DNA from 2 places in the Bacillus sp. URHA0034 genome. Region 2 is predicted to be linked to the other one. Evidence: predicted binding sites of a transcription regulator. Region 2 holds the regulator's gene; the other holds the start of a gene.
What was found. The regulator LexA, encoded in region 2, represses DNA repair genes until DNA is damaged. The targets are predictions, from matches to a motif close to CGAACATATGTTCG.

Region 1: a site for LexA is predicted at 3,422-3,435, ahead of ACZ9EE_RS10060 (YhjD family protein). Genes of this name have one in related genera too.

The regions. Positions count from the first base shown of each region.
Region 1 is NZ_JBWCDK010000002.1:1,684,987-1,692,329, forward strand. It holds gene addB (helicase-exonuclease AddAB subunit AddB) at 1-736, opposite strand, end outside; gene lepB (signal peptidase I) at 1,017-1,571, opposite strand; gene ACZ9EE_RS10050 (TVP38/TMEM64 family protein) at 1,561-2,226, opposite strand; gene ACZ9EE_RS10055 (LCP family protein) at 2,254-3,192, opposite strand; gene ACZ9EE_RS10060 (YhjD family protein) at 3,463-3,828, shown strand; gene ACZ9EE_RS10065 (competence protein ComK) at 3,832-4,392, opposite strand; gene ACZ9EE_RS10070 (IDEAL domain-containing protein) at 4,586-4,822, shown strand; gene ACZ9EE_RS10075 (M48 family metallopeptidase) at 5,100-6,371, opposite strand; gene ACZ9EE_RS10080 (AzlD domain-containing protein) at 6,468-6,776, opposite strand; gene ACZ9EE_RS10085 (AzlC family ABC transporter permease) at 6,766-7,343, opposite strand, start outside.
Region 2 is NZ_JBWCDK010000002.1:1,038,603-1,045,945, reverse strand. It holds gene ACZ9EE_RS07100 (trimeric intracellular cation channel family protein) at 40-678, opposite strand; gene hflX (GTPase HflX) at 881-2,140, shown strand; gene ACZ9EE_RS07090 (methionine gamma-lyase family protein) at 2,155-3,423, shown strand; gene ACZ9EE_RS07085 (MerR family transcriptional regulator) at 3,595-3,972, shown strand; gene glnA (type I glutamate--ammonia ligase) at 4,009-5,343, shown strand; gene lexA (transcriptional repressor LexA) at 5,445-6,068, opposite strand; gene yneA (cell division suppressor protein YneA) at 6,230-6,550, shown strand; gene ACZ9EE_RS07065 (YneB family resolvase-like protein) at 6,563-7,210, shown strand; gene ACZ9EE_RS07060 (DUF896 domain-containing protein) at 7,283-7,343, shown strand, end outside.

The DNA of each region.
Region 1 (7,343 bases), 650 kb from region 2:
CTGGTGCTGAATCAATGGATAAATGGTCTGTCGTCATCGAAATAGAAACTTGTTTACATTGCTTCATTAGCTCAGCTATGATTTGAAATTCCTGCGGCGTAAAACTGTAAAACCCATCAATATAAATTTCCGCTTCTCTTAGGTAAGCCGAGACTGAAATTTTCTCTGCTAAAAGACGGAAATAATCTTCTGCATCAATATATTTTCCATAGATTTCATCCTCAAATTTCGAATAAATCTTCTCTAAATCTGTTAATTTATCATGTAATGCTTGCGAAGCCGAACTATCTGTTCCAAGCTGAGCCGATTTTTGGATTAATTCCTCAGGGCTGATACAATACCGCTTAAACTCAGTAATCATTTGTTCAAGCTGCTGAACAAATCCATTTTTATCAGCCGCCCGCTGAAAGATATTTAAATTTTCCTTTTGTTCATCAATTATTTTACGAATTAACATGTTCATGCCAACACTGCTTAAATGATAACGGGTGATCCCGCCTGTTTCTTGCAGAATTCGCCATGCCAAACGGGAAAAGCTGAACACCTGAGCACGGATCATCCCGCCAACGAGCGAGTCTGTCGCCAAACGATATTCTGTTAAAAATGTCATTTGTTCCGGTACAATATAAATAATCGGTTTTCCTTCCGGATTTTCTAAAAGACGGCGGCGGATTTCATCTAGGAACAATGCAGTTTTTCCGCTTCCGGACCGGCCGGTAATCATTCTTAATGACATAAGAAAACCTCCCCTTCCCTACAACTCTGTATCTTCCATTCTATCACAAAAGAGTACAAATGTTTGGATTTTGAGGTGACGGGTTTCAACCAATAATGGTAAATCTACCTAGAAAAGCGGAAGCGCCTTGATCAGGGGCGACAGGCATAAGACGAGCCGGCGAGAGGGCTGCTTTTTAGCCCTCTTGACGGATTGGCTTATGACCCCGAGCCCCTAGGCGCTGGAGCTGGACAATCTAAAAAAAACACGATTTAATCTAATCGTGTCTCCGTCCTTTTTATTAAAAGTGCACATTTATTTCATTCAACGGCCAATAACGTAAATCAACTTTACCGACAACTTGACTGGCATTGATAAAGCCAAATTGACGACTGTCCCAACTCCCTAAGCGATTATCACCAAGAACGAATAATTTTCCTTCAGGAACAATATTTTCTCCGGTAATTTCCTTTAAACTAAAGTCTCCTGTTAACTTCAATCCAGGGGATTTCTTTTTATAAATATCTAAGAAGGGTTCTTCATACTTATGGCCATTTATATATAACGTATCATTCCGATACTCAATCTTATCACCTGGCAGTCCGATAATCCGCTTAACAAAGTCCTCTTTTTCATTTGCATGAAAGACAATCACATCAAATCGGCTTAACTCATCTACCTGATATCCTAGCTTATTGACAACAAGTTTGTTTCCATTCTGGAGAGTCGGCATCATCGATTCGCCTTCTACTATATAATTAGAAAAGAAGAAAGTTCGAATAAACGCAAAAATAATAATTCCAATCGCAAAAGCCTTAATCCATTCTAATCCTTCTTTTTTCCATTCAATCTTCATTGACACTCCTCCGTTTCTCCTTTTCTTTCTTTCTATCTATTTCTCCATTATGGTCAAATTCTAAACGCTTATTCATTCTAGCTTCAATTCTTTTCCCTATTAACCAAAGAATAAAGATAACAAGGAAAACTATGACCGTACGAAGAGGTTTGGTGATCAATGAATGAAGATCATAACCGATAAAGCTAATGGTAAATATCATCACCATTTTCCCAATACACACTGCCAGCATGTACTGAGCCAAGCTGATTCTCGAAAGACCAGCGACAATGTTTACTACTGCTGATGGAGTAAACGGAAAACATAATAGTAGAAAAAGAGGGCCAAAGCCATGACGATCCACCCAATCCATAAGTTTGCGGACTTTTGGATGTTTGGGCAGAAAAGATAATAGCTTTTTTTGCCCAAACTTTCTAATGAGAAGAAAAACAATGATAGCACCTAAACAAGCCCCAAACCAGGAATACAAAAAACCCAGCCAAAGACCAAAGGCATTGGCATTTGCCATTACGAAAACAAATAAAGGGAGAAACGGCAAAAATGCTTCCACAATAATCAACAAGATGCCTGGTATCGGACCAAGAGCCCGATACTCCTGTATAAGGCTCATGATATTTTCAAGTGTAAACCAAGCTTTAAGTGTTTCGAAGTCCATCCTGCTTTCTCCTTTATTAAATAAATCTTACTGTGTTATAAATTGATGGAGAGCCTGTTTATTTTTCTCAACATCAATATCAAGTACCGCTCCTTCTCCACTTATCCGCGGCTCTGTAAAGCTATTATCAATGGGAATTCGAAGGGTTTCAATATTTTGGTCACCTGTAAGGAATTCTTTAGCCATAAATGCTCCATCAGTGGTTGGCATATTTGTATTTACATACGGTGTCACTACACCAATAAGTTTGGGAAGTTTTGCAACTGTTTTAAGTCCACTTAATTGATCCTTTATGGCCTTTATTGCTTTCTGTTGTCGTTCAACACGTCCAAAGTCACCTATCGCGTCATGACGAAAGCGAACGTAACTTAGCATCTGGTCACCATTTAGTTTCTGCGGACCAGGTTCTAATGGAGGGTCAACATTCGCTGACATTTTCTTTTCCACATTCATTTCTACACCGTTTGGAAATAATTCATCAATAAGCTGAGCAAACCCTTGAAAATCAACAATAGCGTAGTATTGCAAATCAATATCAAAATTTTGCTTAATGGTCTGCCTCATTAATTCCGGTCCGCCGCGGGCGAAAGCAGAGTTAATTTTATGTTTGGCATGACCGGGAATAGCAACATAGCTGTCCCGCATAATCGATGTTAGTTTGAATGTCCCTTTATTTTCGTTATAGTGGAGAATCATAATAGTGTCAGAGCGGGACTTTTCATTTCCCCTTGCATCACTGCCAAGCAGCAGGACATTTGTATCTCCATACTGGTCTTTTTGCCCTGAAAAATCATAGACCACGTCTGTATCTTTTTTATCAGTATTGATTTTTTTTAATGATTGATTAACCCCTTGTTTATATTGATAATAAGCATATCCTGTTACTCCACCTATCAACAGCAGACACACAAGTAAAATGGACGGCCATCTTTTCTTTTTCTTTTTTTGATGTCTATCAGCTCTCATTTGTTTATCACCCATTCGTCCATGTAATTCCCTTCAGTTTATATGACGGTGTTATTCTTTTTTTGTATCCTCATTTTAATTCATTTTCCCCTATCCAATCTCCTTCTATTAATAAAAACTTTCTCATATCTTTCTTTATTTTTGCAACAAAGAAAGCTTGTCATATGACAAGCTTTCTTAAACTGATCACCTATTGCATTTTTCAGTCTGTATTTGATAAAATTAATCAAGAACACTCGTTCGATTTTTGATAAAGGGAGAAGATGAAAAATGACCAGAATTCCAGAGGATGAGCGTGACATCATGGAAATGGCAATTTATTTACCAATGGTTCTTATTATCCTTAACCGTGATTTAAATGTTGTAACAAACAGCCCTTTTAAACTAAAGAAGCCCTATTTAAATTTAATTGAAGAAACCATGAAGGAAATTCAACGCGAGTTAGCTGAGGTTAAACAATATATGAAGAAGAACAAACTACAGGTAATTGAGACCAACCGGGATGAAGCTTTTACAATGTATATGTTTATCTACAAAGGCTACGAGGAAAACCATAATTATTTTAACCCAAGAATTCGAAACAAAGTCCAGGAATTATTAGAAAGATACTTATCCAAAAGACACATAGCCCGATAGTCATTATTTTCTCTCATTCAAATAAAGCTCATTGCTCTCTGATGCCTTTGAAAGCCTTGATCCATCAAGTAAAAAAGCTAATTTTTTCTTACTAAACTCCACTCTTTGCATTAATTTCATTTGTAAATAAGAAGTCCGCAGCATTTGGGTATTAAATGTACTATAGGAAACAGGGAAAATGTGAGTCTGATTATGGCGGAAAATAACCAATGTTTCCCGTGCGGAAACACGCCGATAATCTTTGATATGTTCAGCGAAGAACCAGATACATTTTGGACTCTCTGGCGAAGCCGTACAGAACGTATAGATATTGTTAATGGGTTCAATCACAATTGGAAGCTTGCGTGAATAGTCAATTAATAACCGTGTCCCTTTCCTTCTGCCTTCATAATCTACACCATAATAAGCACAACTTTTTTGAATTATACTGAATGGTTTAAGCGGAGAAAGGATTTCATCTTCGACTTCACCAATTAGTGAAAATAAACTATTTCCATACTCTTCTGGCTTTATATACATGGTACAAGAATTCACTATATAATCTCCTATTTGTTTTTGCGGCAAAATCCCAACCCCTTTTGTTACATTTATCCACCATATCTTACCACTTTTTACTTTTTACTCCCTTAATTTCTTTGAATTGTTCCGAAAGTATTCACAATTATTTGTCAAGAATAATACTGACAGAAAATTATAAATATTATTGATATTATGGCAAAAAGCCCATATACTTTAAAAAAGCTCAGAGGTGATTTTCATGAATGATAAGTCATACCAAGAATTAATGAAAATTGGTGCCATGAAACGAGCCCGTATGAAAGAGAACTTCGTCCAGGATTTATACATCGAGATGCTGTTATCGGAAATCCAGTTGAATGTAGAAAAGGAAAAGCTGCTGCGTAAAATTGACAAGGCCATTGATAACCGGGACAAAAAGACCTTTCAGCTTCTTTCTAATGAGCTAATAAAGATTAACAAACGATTCGGAACCTAAAATGCTTAACCGCTGAGAAATTGGCGGTTTTTTTTTATGAAAAGGCTCTGTTAAATTTGGCTGTTGATTTCCACTCCAGGAGCTCGCTTTCCGCGGGCGTGCCGGGAAGCCTCCTCGGCGCTGAAAGTGCCTTTGGGGTCTCCCCTGCTCCGTACTCCCGCAGGTGTCGAGCGCCTTCCGCTCCAATCAACAGAGTATAAAAAACTACAATATTGTTTAATAGAGCTAGGAAAAAAAGGCCCAAGATATAGAATCTTAGGCCTCAAAGGAATTGCTATTATTGGTTTCGATGGTTAATTTCATATTCTTCTAACATGGAAATTCGATCAAGCATGGATGGATGGGTATACCGGAATATTTTCACCAGTAATGGCGGGTTTACCTCGCTTAATCCAGACCTGGTTAATTCTTGGAAAGAGCTAATAGCTGCCTCCGGATTTTTGGTCATTTCGATTGCATACTTATCAGCACGCTTTTCCTCATAACGTGATACAAAATTAGTGAGTGGGCTCGCTGAAAATAAAAGCAGGGATAAAATCATAAAAAATAACGGTAAGGAGCGAATATCCCTTACATCATCTATTTTCAGTTCCTTGCCCCATTTTCTTACAGCCCAGTTCATTATTTTGTACGTTAAATAAAGTCCCAGCAGTGATAACAGCAAATATCCCGCTATTCCAAAATAAATATGTTTTTCAACGTAATGGCAAATTTCATGAGCCATAATAAATAAAATTTGATTATCGTTTAACCTATTTAATGTTGTATCCCAAAGAACAATCCTGGCATTCGAGCCAATCCCGCTAACATAAGCGTTTAAAGCGTTCGTTTTATCCGCCATGTTTACCTCAAAAACATGCTGTGCAGGAATATGTGCTTTCTCAGCCAATGCTAAAATCTTGGTTTCTAATTCCTTATTTTTAAGTGGATAGAAATCATTGTATAACGGGTCAATAACAACCGGCTGCAGGAACATCATAAATAATGTAAAAGGCACGGATAACAGCCAGCCATAGAGCCACCAGCGCTTTTGACTTTTTTTCATTAACCAGTAGAGGACTGGGACAATAATCAGCCATGTACCATAATTAATCCAGAAGTCAATTAATTCATCTTTCATCCATGAAGGAAACGTCTGGGTTGAAATATGATAGGTCCGGGATAATGAATAGCTGATATAGTTCAAAGGGAAAGTGGCTATAAAGGCAAATAAGGATAGCCAGATTAAATAAATTGGCATCCGCAGTGCCTTTACCTTTGCTGATTGATCCGCCCAGCGCTTAAAGGCCTTTGAAAATCCAAATAAAAGGATAAGAAAATAAAAAAGCCATTCAAATGGAGTTGATAAAAAAAACAATAAATTTCTAATCTTTGAATACTCTTCGCTCAAGTCTAGCTCCCTTCCATTAAGGAAGGTTGATGGGTCTGCTTTGGAGCCTTGATATTCAAATGGCAAGGAGGTATTAGCAAAATGAAATAAATACCAATAAATAAACAAACCATATAAACAAAAGGCCAAAACCGCATAGAACCCCATTTTTCGTACCATGATTCTGTCCCCCTTTTTGTACAACCTCTCTATACCTAGTTTAGTTTAAAAAGGCGGAATTAGAACTAAGAAAACGAAAAGACGGTCTGAAACTCGCTATAAAAGATAGGAGTATAGAGCAAGGACTGCAATCGAGCCAAGAACAACAACAATTACATTGGCTCCTAAGTACGCCGTAACAAAAGCAGCGGCTGCACCCAGAACACCATACCAAATGTCGTCTTGTTGAATAAAGATTATTGCTGGAAAGATAAGCGCACCGAGTGTCGCATAGGGAACATTTTTTAGGACCCCTTGAAGAAATGGCGGAAGTTCTTTCCCTTTAAAGAAGAGAAACGGAAGCATCCGCGGGATATAGGTAACTAACCCCATTCCAATAATCATCCATACTATTTCACTCTTCATTTTGGACCCTCCGCTTACTTTTTAGCAATTCAATCAATTCCATGATGACGGCAGACAGCAGTGTTGTACTCACAATTGCCCATCCCTGTGCCATGATATGGCCAAGGGTAAAGATCGAATTAAAAATAGCCCCTAGTACTGCTAAGAAAACTATCTTTGTGCTTTTTTTCATTGATGGAACAAGCAGCCCGATAAACATAGCATATAGTGCAACCCCCATGCTTTCTTGCAATGTTTTCGGAAGACTGGCCCCAATTAAATGTCCGACCCCTGAAAAAACAACCCAACTGAAATAAGAAACAGATATAATACCAAACATATAACCCGTTGTTACGGAATCATCTCTTGTTGCTGCCACTGAAAAGGTCTCATCCGTAATGCCAAAAGAATAGAACAGTTTGTTAACAAGATGGTCCTCTTCAACCTTCTCATTTAATGTGGCAGACATTAAAAAATGACGTATATTTACGATAAAGGTTGTTAAAACAATCTCAAAAACTCCTGTCCCATAGGCAATTAGACTTAACGAAATATATTGTGAGGCACCGGCAAATACAATCAAACTCA
Region 2 (7,343 bases):
TTGGAATGGGACGGTTTAAATAAAAAAACGGCGGAATCATTATCCGCCGATTTGTTTTTGATTTTGGATTTTTTGGGAAACGCCAAGATGTCGGGAAGGAAGCTTCCAATCAAAGGTATAAGACAGCACTCGCAGACCGGTTACGATCACAAATAGGGTATATAATTGCCATGACTCAACAGCAATCTCAAGGCCAATGATTAGACCCGCCAGGATAGCCCAAACAGCATAAATTTCCGCTCTCAACACAATCGGTTTCCTTCCGGCAAGCAGATCACGGATAATCCCCCCGCCAATCCCGGTTAAAACAGCTGCAACAATGACAGCACTTAAAGGGTGGTTCATTTTCTCGGCATAGATCGCACCTTGAATCGCAAAAGCGGACAGGCCAATGGCATCAAAAAGGTTGCCCCATCTTTGCCAATGCCGGAGCAGGTTAGTCGGAAATAAAAACACCGCTGTAATCGACAACAAGGCAATTTGAAAAAATAATCCTTGTCCCCATAACGCTGACACAGGTACGCCAATTAACAGATTTCGTATTGCGCCGCCGCCAAACGCTGTAACAATTCCTAAGATATAAACTCCTAATATATCATAATCTTCTTCCATTGCCACAATTGCACCGCTGACAGCAAAAGCAATGGTTCCGATCATACTTAATACTTCCCATGTCATAGTTGATTTCCCCTCTGTATATGGTCACAAAAAACATAATGGTAAATATAAAAACCGATCTCAACGAACAATAAAATTTTATCACGATGCGGGGAAATTACAATCATTATTTTAATATCGAAAAGGTTGGGGGAAATTAGTGATTACTAAGTTTTTTTGTTATGATGAAAGATAAGGAATAGTTAAGGAAGGAAGGGTGCCTGTGGAACAAAAGGAAACGAAGGAAAAGGTTGTTCTCGTTGGCTGTCAAACAAATGGAGATGAGGATTCACGTTTTGACTATTCGATGGAAGAGTTAGGAGCTCTAACCGAAACCGCTCAAGGAGAGGTCATTGCTTCAGTAATTCAAAAACGAGACCGCATCCATCCCGCAACCTATATTGGTAAGGGTAAAGTAGAAGAACTGAAAGCACTCGTGGAAGAGCTCGAAGCAGACATCGTCATCTTCAATGACGAACTTTCACCAAGCCAAAAAAGAAATCTGGGCTCAGAAATTGAAGCACGGATTATTGACCGAACCCAACTCATTTTAGATATCTTTGCGCAAAGAGCGCGTTCAAAAGAAGGAAAGCTGCAGGTTGAGCTGGCACAGCTGCAATACATACTTCCCCGCTTGGCCGGACAAGGTATAGCACTATCAAGACTTGGTGCCGGAATCGGAACTAGAGGGCCAGGGGAAACAAAACTTGAATCAGATCGACGACACATCCGCCGCAGAATCGATGATATTAAGAGTCAGCTTTCCGTTATAGTTCAGCACCGTGACAGATACCGTGAGCGCAGAAAGAAAAATAAAACTTTTCAAGTTGCTATCGTCGGTTATACAAATGCAGGCAAATCGACACTTTTTAATCGGTTATCCGAAGCGGAGTCTTATGAAGAGAATCAATTGTTTGCCACACTAGATCCGATGACACGCAAATTGATTTTACCAAGTGGCTTCTTAGCCTTAATAACGGATACAGTAGGCTTTATTCAAGACCTGCCAACTACTCTGATAGCAGCATTCCGCTCTACCCTTGAGGAAGTAAAGGAAGCCGATTTGCTACTTCATGTGGTCGATATGTCAAATCCAGACTATTACCAGCATGAAAAGACGGTGAAAAAGTTACTTGATGACTTAGAAGTAAAAGATATCCCGCAAATAACCGTGTATAATAAAAGAGATATTCAACATCCGGATTTTGTTCCCACAGCGGATACGACCACCAGCTTCATTAGTGCCTTTGATGAAAAGGACCGTCACGCTTTAAAGGAACAAATCGAAAGAGTTGTCATGGGGATGATGGAGTCTTACGAAGTACGAATTCCTTCTACGGAAGGGAAGCTGCTTTCACAATTGAAAAATGAAACCATCCTCCGAGAACTTGTTTTTGATGAGGAAGGCCAATTTTACCGTTGTAAAGGGTACACACTCGCGGATCATCAAATCTCCGGACAATTACAGAAATTCACGATATAGATTGGAGTAACAACATGTTTCAACAGTTGCAAAATGGGGAAAAGCTTCACTCCCTTGTTAAAAAAGTGGAACAGCAAATTGCTGAAGTGCATAAAGACATAGATGAAAAAATGGAGAATAACCAATTTAGGGTTTTGCAAAGCTATCAAAAGCACCGGGTTAGTGATTCTCACTTTATCCCGTCTACTGGCTACGGCTATGATGATATTGGCAGAGATACCTTGGAATTAATTTATGCAGATGTGTTTGGCGGAGAAGCTGGGCTTGTCCGCCCGCAGATTATTTCCGGTACACATGCGATTTCCATTGCCTTATTCGGGGTGCTAAGACCAGGGGATGAACTGCTTTATATCACCGGGAAACCTTATGATACGCTAGAAGAAATCGTTGGGATTCGCGGTAATGGGGTAGGCTCCTTAAAGGAATTTGGCATTTCATACGACAGTGTCGCCCTAACAGAAGAGGGGGCGATTAATTGGGATGAAGTTGCTGGAAAAATAAAGCCAAACACCAAAATGATTGGAATTCAGCGCTCAAAAGGGTATGCCACCAGACCATCGTTCACGGTAGAGGAAATCGGTCAAATGATCTCCTTTGTCAAAGAAATAAAACCTGATCTTGTCGTTTTCGTTGATAATTGCTATGGTGAATTCGTAGAGGATCAAGAACCATGTCATGTTGGGGCAGATTTAATGGCCGGCTCATTAATTAAAAATCCTGGGGGCGGACTTGCGAAAACAGGCGGGTACATCGTTGGAAAAAAACAATGGGTAGAGGCCTGTTCTTACCGAATGACATCTCCTGGGATTGGGGCCGAGGCTGGTGCTTCCCTTTATAGCCTTCAAGAAATGTATCAAGGTTTCTTTCTCGCGCCGCATGTGGTCGGTCAGGCATTAAAGGGGGCAGTGTTTACGGCCGCTATGCTGGAGCAATTGGGGATGAATTCCTCACCTAAATGGGATGCCAAAAGAACGGACCTCATTCAGTCTGTACAATTTGATGACCGTGATAAAATGGTTTCTTTCTGTCAGGCCATTCAATTTGCGTCGCCGATTAACTCCTATGTTACACCATATCCAAGTTATATGCCTGGCTATGAAGATGATGTAATTATGGCTGCAGGAACGTTTATCCAAGGAGCCAGTATTGAATTAACAGCAGATGGCCCGCTAAGGCCTCCGTATGTGGCCTATGTCCAGGGCGGTTTAACGTATGCCCACGTTAAAATGGCGATCTGTTTAGCCATTGACCAATTAGTGGATAAAGGATTAATAAGCCTTTGATAGGACAATATAAAAAACAGAAAAATACAAGTTGTTCAAAATATTCTTTAAAAATCGTGTAAGAAAATCTTACATAACATTGACATCTTTTCTTACACGAAATATAATAGCATTATGATTTACCAGTAAGGGAGGAGAAATTTGGTGAGTGGAAAAGAAATTCGTCGTTCCATGCCATTGTTTCCTATCGGGACCGTCATGCAGTTAACAGAGTTAACCGCAAGGCAAATCCGCTATTATGAAGAACACCAATTGATTTCTCCAGCAAGAACCGAGGGAAACAGACGTCTATTTAGTCTAAATGATATTGATAGACTATTAGAAATAAAAGACTTAATTGACCAAGGTGTGAACATGGCTGGGATCAAGCAATTGTTCATGGTCAAGGAGCAGCAGCAATCAAATATAGTAGAGAAACAAACTGAAAAAGCCAAACAAGATTTAACAGATGAACAACTTAGAAAGCTTCTCCGCAATGAATTAATGCATACAGGCAGAAACAATCGATTTACATTACGCCAAGGCGATATGTCTCGATTTTTCCATTAAAGTTAATCATTCTTTTTTAAAATAGGGGGAATTAAAATGGCAAAGTATTCAAGAGAAGACATCCAACGGATGGCGAAAGAGGAGAACGTAAAATTTATTCGACTTCAATTTACCGACATTCTTGGAACCATTAAAAATGTTGAGATTCCAATTAGCCAATTGGAAAAGGCACTTGATAACAAAATGATGTTTGACGGTTCTTCCATTGAAGGATTTGTTCGTATCGAAGAATCTGATATGCTTTTATATCCAGACCTTAGCACATGGGTAATTTTCCCTTGGACTGCTGAAAAAGGAAAAGTGGCTCGTTTAATCTGTGATATCTATACTCCAGAAGGCAAGCCTTTTGAAGGTGACCCTCGTAATAACTTAAGAAGAGTATTAAAAGAAATGGAAGAACTCGGATTCACTAACTTCAATCTTGGACCTGAGCCAGAATTCTTCTTATTCAAATTAGACCAAAAAGGCGAACCAACTTTAGAACTTAACGACCAAGGCGGATACTTTGACTTAGCTCCAACTGACTTAGGTGAAAACTGCCGTCGTGATATCGTTCTTGAGCTAGAAGAAATGGGCTTTGAAATTGAAGCTTCCCACCACGAGGTAGCTCCTGGACAACACGAAATCGATTTTAAATATGCTGATGCATTAACGGCTTGTGACCAAATTCAAACGTTCAAGCTTGTTGTAAAAACAATTGCTCGTAAACACGGCTTACACGCTACCTTTATGCCAAAACCATTATTCGGTGTAAATGGATCAGGTATGCACTGTAACCTTTCATTATTCAAAGACGGCCAAAATGCATTCTTTGAGCCAACTGGAAATCTTGAATTAAGTGATACAGCTCGTCAATTCATCGCTGGTATCCTTAAGCACGCTCCAGCATTTACAGCGGTAACGAACCCAACTGTAAACTCTTATAAGCGTCTAGTACCTGGTTACGAAGCACCTTGTTATGTAGCATGGTCTGCTAGAAACCGTTCACCACTTATCCGTATTCCTGCATCTCGCGGCTTAAGCACACGTGTAGAAGTACGTAGTGTGGACCCAGCAGCAAATCCATACCTTGCAATGGCTGTTCTATTAAAAGCAGGTTTAGACGGAATTAAAAATAAATTAACTCCTCCAGCTCCAGTAGACCGCAACATCTATGTAATGAGCAAGGAAGAGAGAATCGAAGAAGGCATCATCGATCTTCCAGCAACACTTGCGCAAGCAATTGATCAATTAAGTGCTAATGAAGTAATTGTTTCTGGTTTAGGAGAGCACATCTTCGAACACTTCGTTGAAGCAAAAGAAATCGAGTGGGATATGTTTAGAACCGTCGTTCACCAATGGGAACGCGATCAATACATGAGCACATACTAAAAACATGAAAAGGCCTTGGCGCTCCGGCGGCAAGGCTTTTTTATGTTAGGTAAAGCATGCAAGTCAAACAGAAAAGAGAACTGAAATCAGCTCTCTTGGTTTTAATGAATATGACGATAAACCCCAATCACTTTCCCTAATATTGAAACATTTCGTAAAATGATCGGATCCATCGAAGAATTTTCCGGCTGCAAGCGAATGTAATCTTTCTCCTTAAAGAATCTCTTACAGGTTGCTTCATCATCCTCAGTCATCGCGACGACAATTTCCCCATTATTTGCAGTCTGCTGCTGCTTGACAATTACATAATCTCCATCAAGAATGCCTGCCTCTATCATACTTTCACCCATGATTTCTAGCATAAACACCTGCTCATCTGCAGGAGCCAGGCTTTCAGGAAGTGGAAAATATTCTTCGACATTCTCGATTGCTGTGATCGGCATACCTGCCGTTACCTTACCGACTACAGGAACATTGACCACTTTATTTCTAGGAATCTGTGCCGCTTCATCCGCATCTAGTATTTCGATCGCTCTTGGTTTAGTAGGGTCTCTTCTAATTAGGCCTTTACTCTCTAAGCGTGCAAGGTGACCGTGAACCGTAGAACTGGATGCAAGTCCCACTGCTTCACCGATTTCCCTAACAGAAGGTGGATACCCCTTACTTTTGACCTCGTCCTTGATAAATTCCAGGATATCTTGCTGTCGTTTTGATATCTTTACCATGATAAAATGCACCTCGCCTGGTTAATGTTGTCTTTATTATAGCATGTTGTATCCTGCTATACAAACATAAGTTCGAGAAAATGGTTGACAGCAAACAAATGTTCGGATTATAATGAAATCAATTCAAAAGAGAACATATATTCTTATAAGAGGTGCGAAACATGAAAAAATTATGGAACCAATACTCGTATGCTATTACTCTTATTCTTTTAAGCTGCACATTAGCTTTCGTCTTATTATTAAACCATCATTCTGATGAACAATATGTAAAAGTAACTATTTCTGAAGGAGATACACTATGGAAGATTTCTGATCAATTTGAGGGTCAGCATTCTCTATCACACAAGGAATTCGTAAGCTGGGTCAAAAAACATAATGAAAATATCAAGGATCAAATCTATCCTGGTGAAGAAATTGTAATTCCGGTAAGTAAAAACGAATCTTCCAATCCAACACAACTTGCAAGTGCACCAAAGGAATAGAAAGGAAATAGAATGAAAGCCATTATATACTGTCGTGTCAGTACCAATAAAGAAACACAGGAAACATCTTTAAAACGCCAGGAAGAAGAATTAATCCAGCTAGCGAACCATTGTGGATTCGAAATTGATTCCATCATCAAAGAACAAGCAAGTGGTTATGATTTTGAAAGAGATGGAATTCTAGAGGTATTGGAGCGAATAAAGGAACCACAGGTTCAGGCATTGTTAATTCAGGATGAAACACGACTTGGAAGAGGGAATGCTAAAATTGCTCTCCTGCACTGTATTATAAAAGAAGGAATTCAACTTTATAGTATTTCTCATAATGGTGAATTACAACTGTCTGAATCAGATTCTATGGTATTAAAAATAGTCAGCATTGTAGAAGAATATCAGCGTAAGCTGCATAATGTAAAAATAAAACGAGGCATGAAACGAGCTGTAGTCCAAGGATATAAGCCGGAAAAAAACTTAAAAAATCTTGGTCAATCCTCCGGCAGGGAGAAAATCGACGTTCCAATTGAACAAATTATCCGACTGCGGGACAATGAACTGACGTTTGCTGAAATCGCCGCCACCCTTAGAGGATTTGGGTATAATGTTTCAAAAGCAACCGTACATCGAAGATACCAGGAATATATAGAATCACAGAAACAGTAGCCCTTTACTTGTCATAAAGGGTTTTTTTTAGTAAAATCAAGTGTCTTTATTTGATAGAAAGGATGGGTGAGAATGCTTTCAAAAGAAAAAATGGCTCGCATTAATGAACTGGCCAGAAAAGCAAAATCGTCAG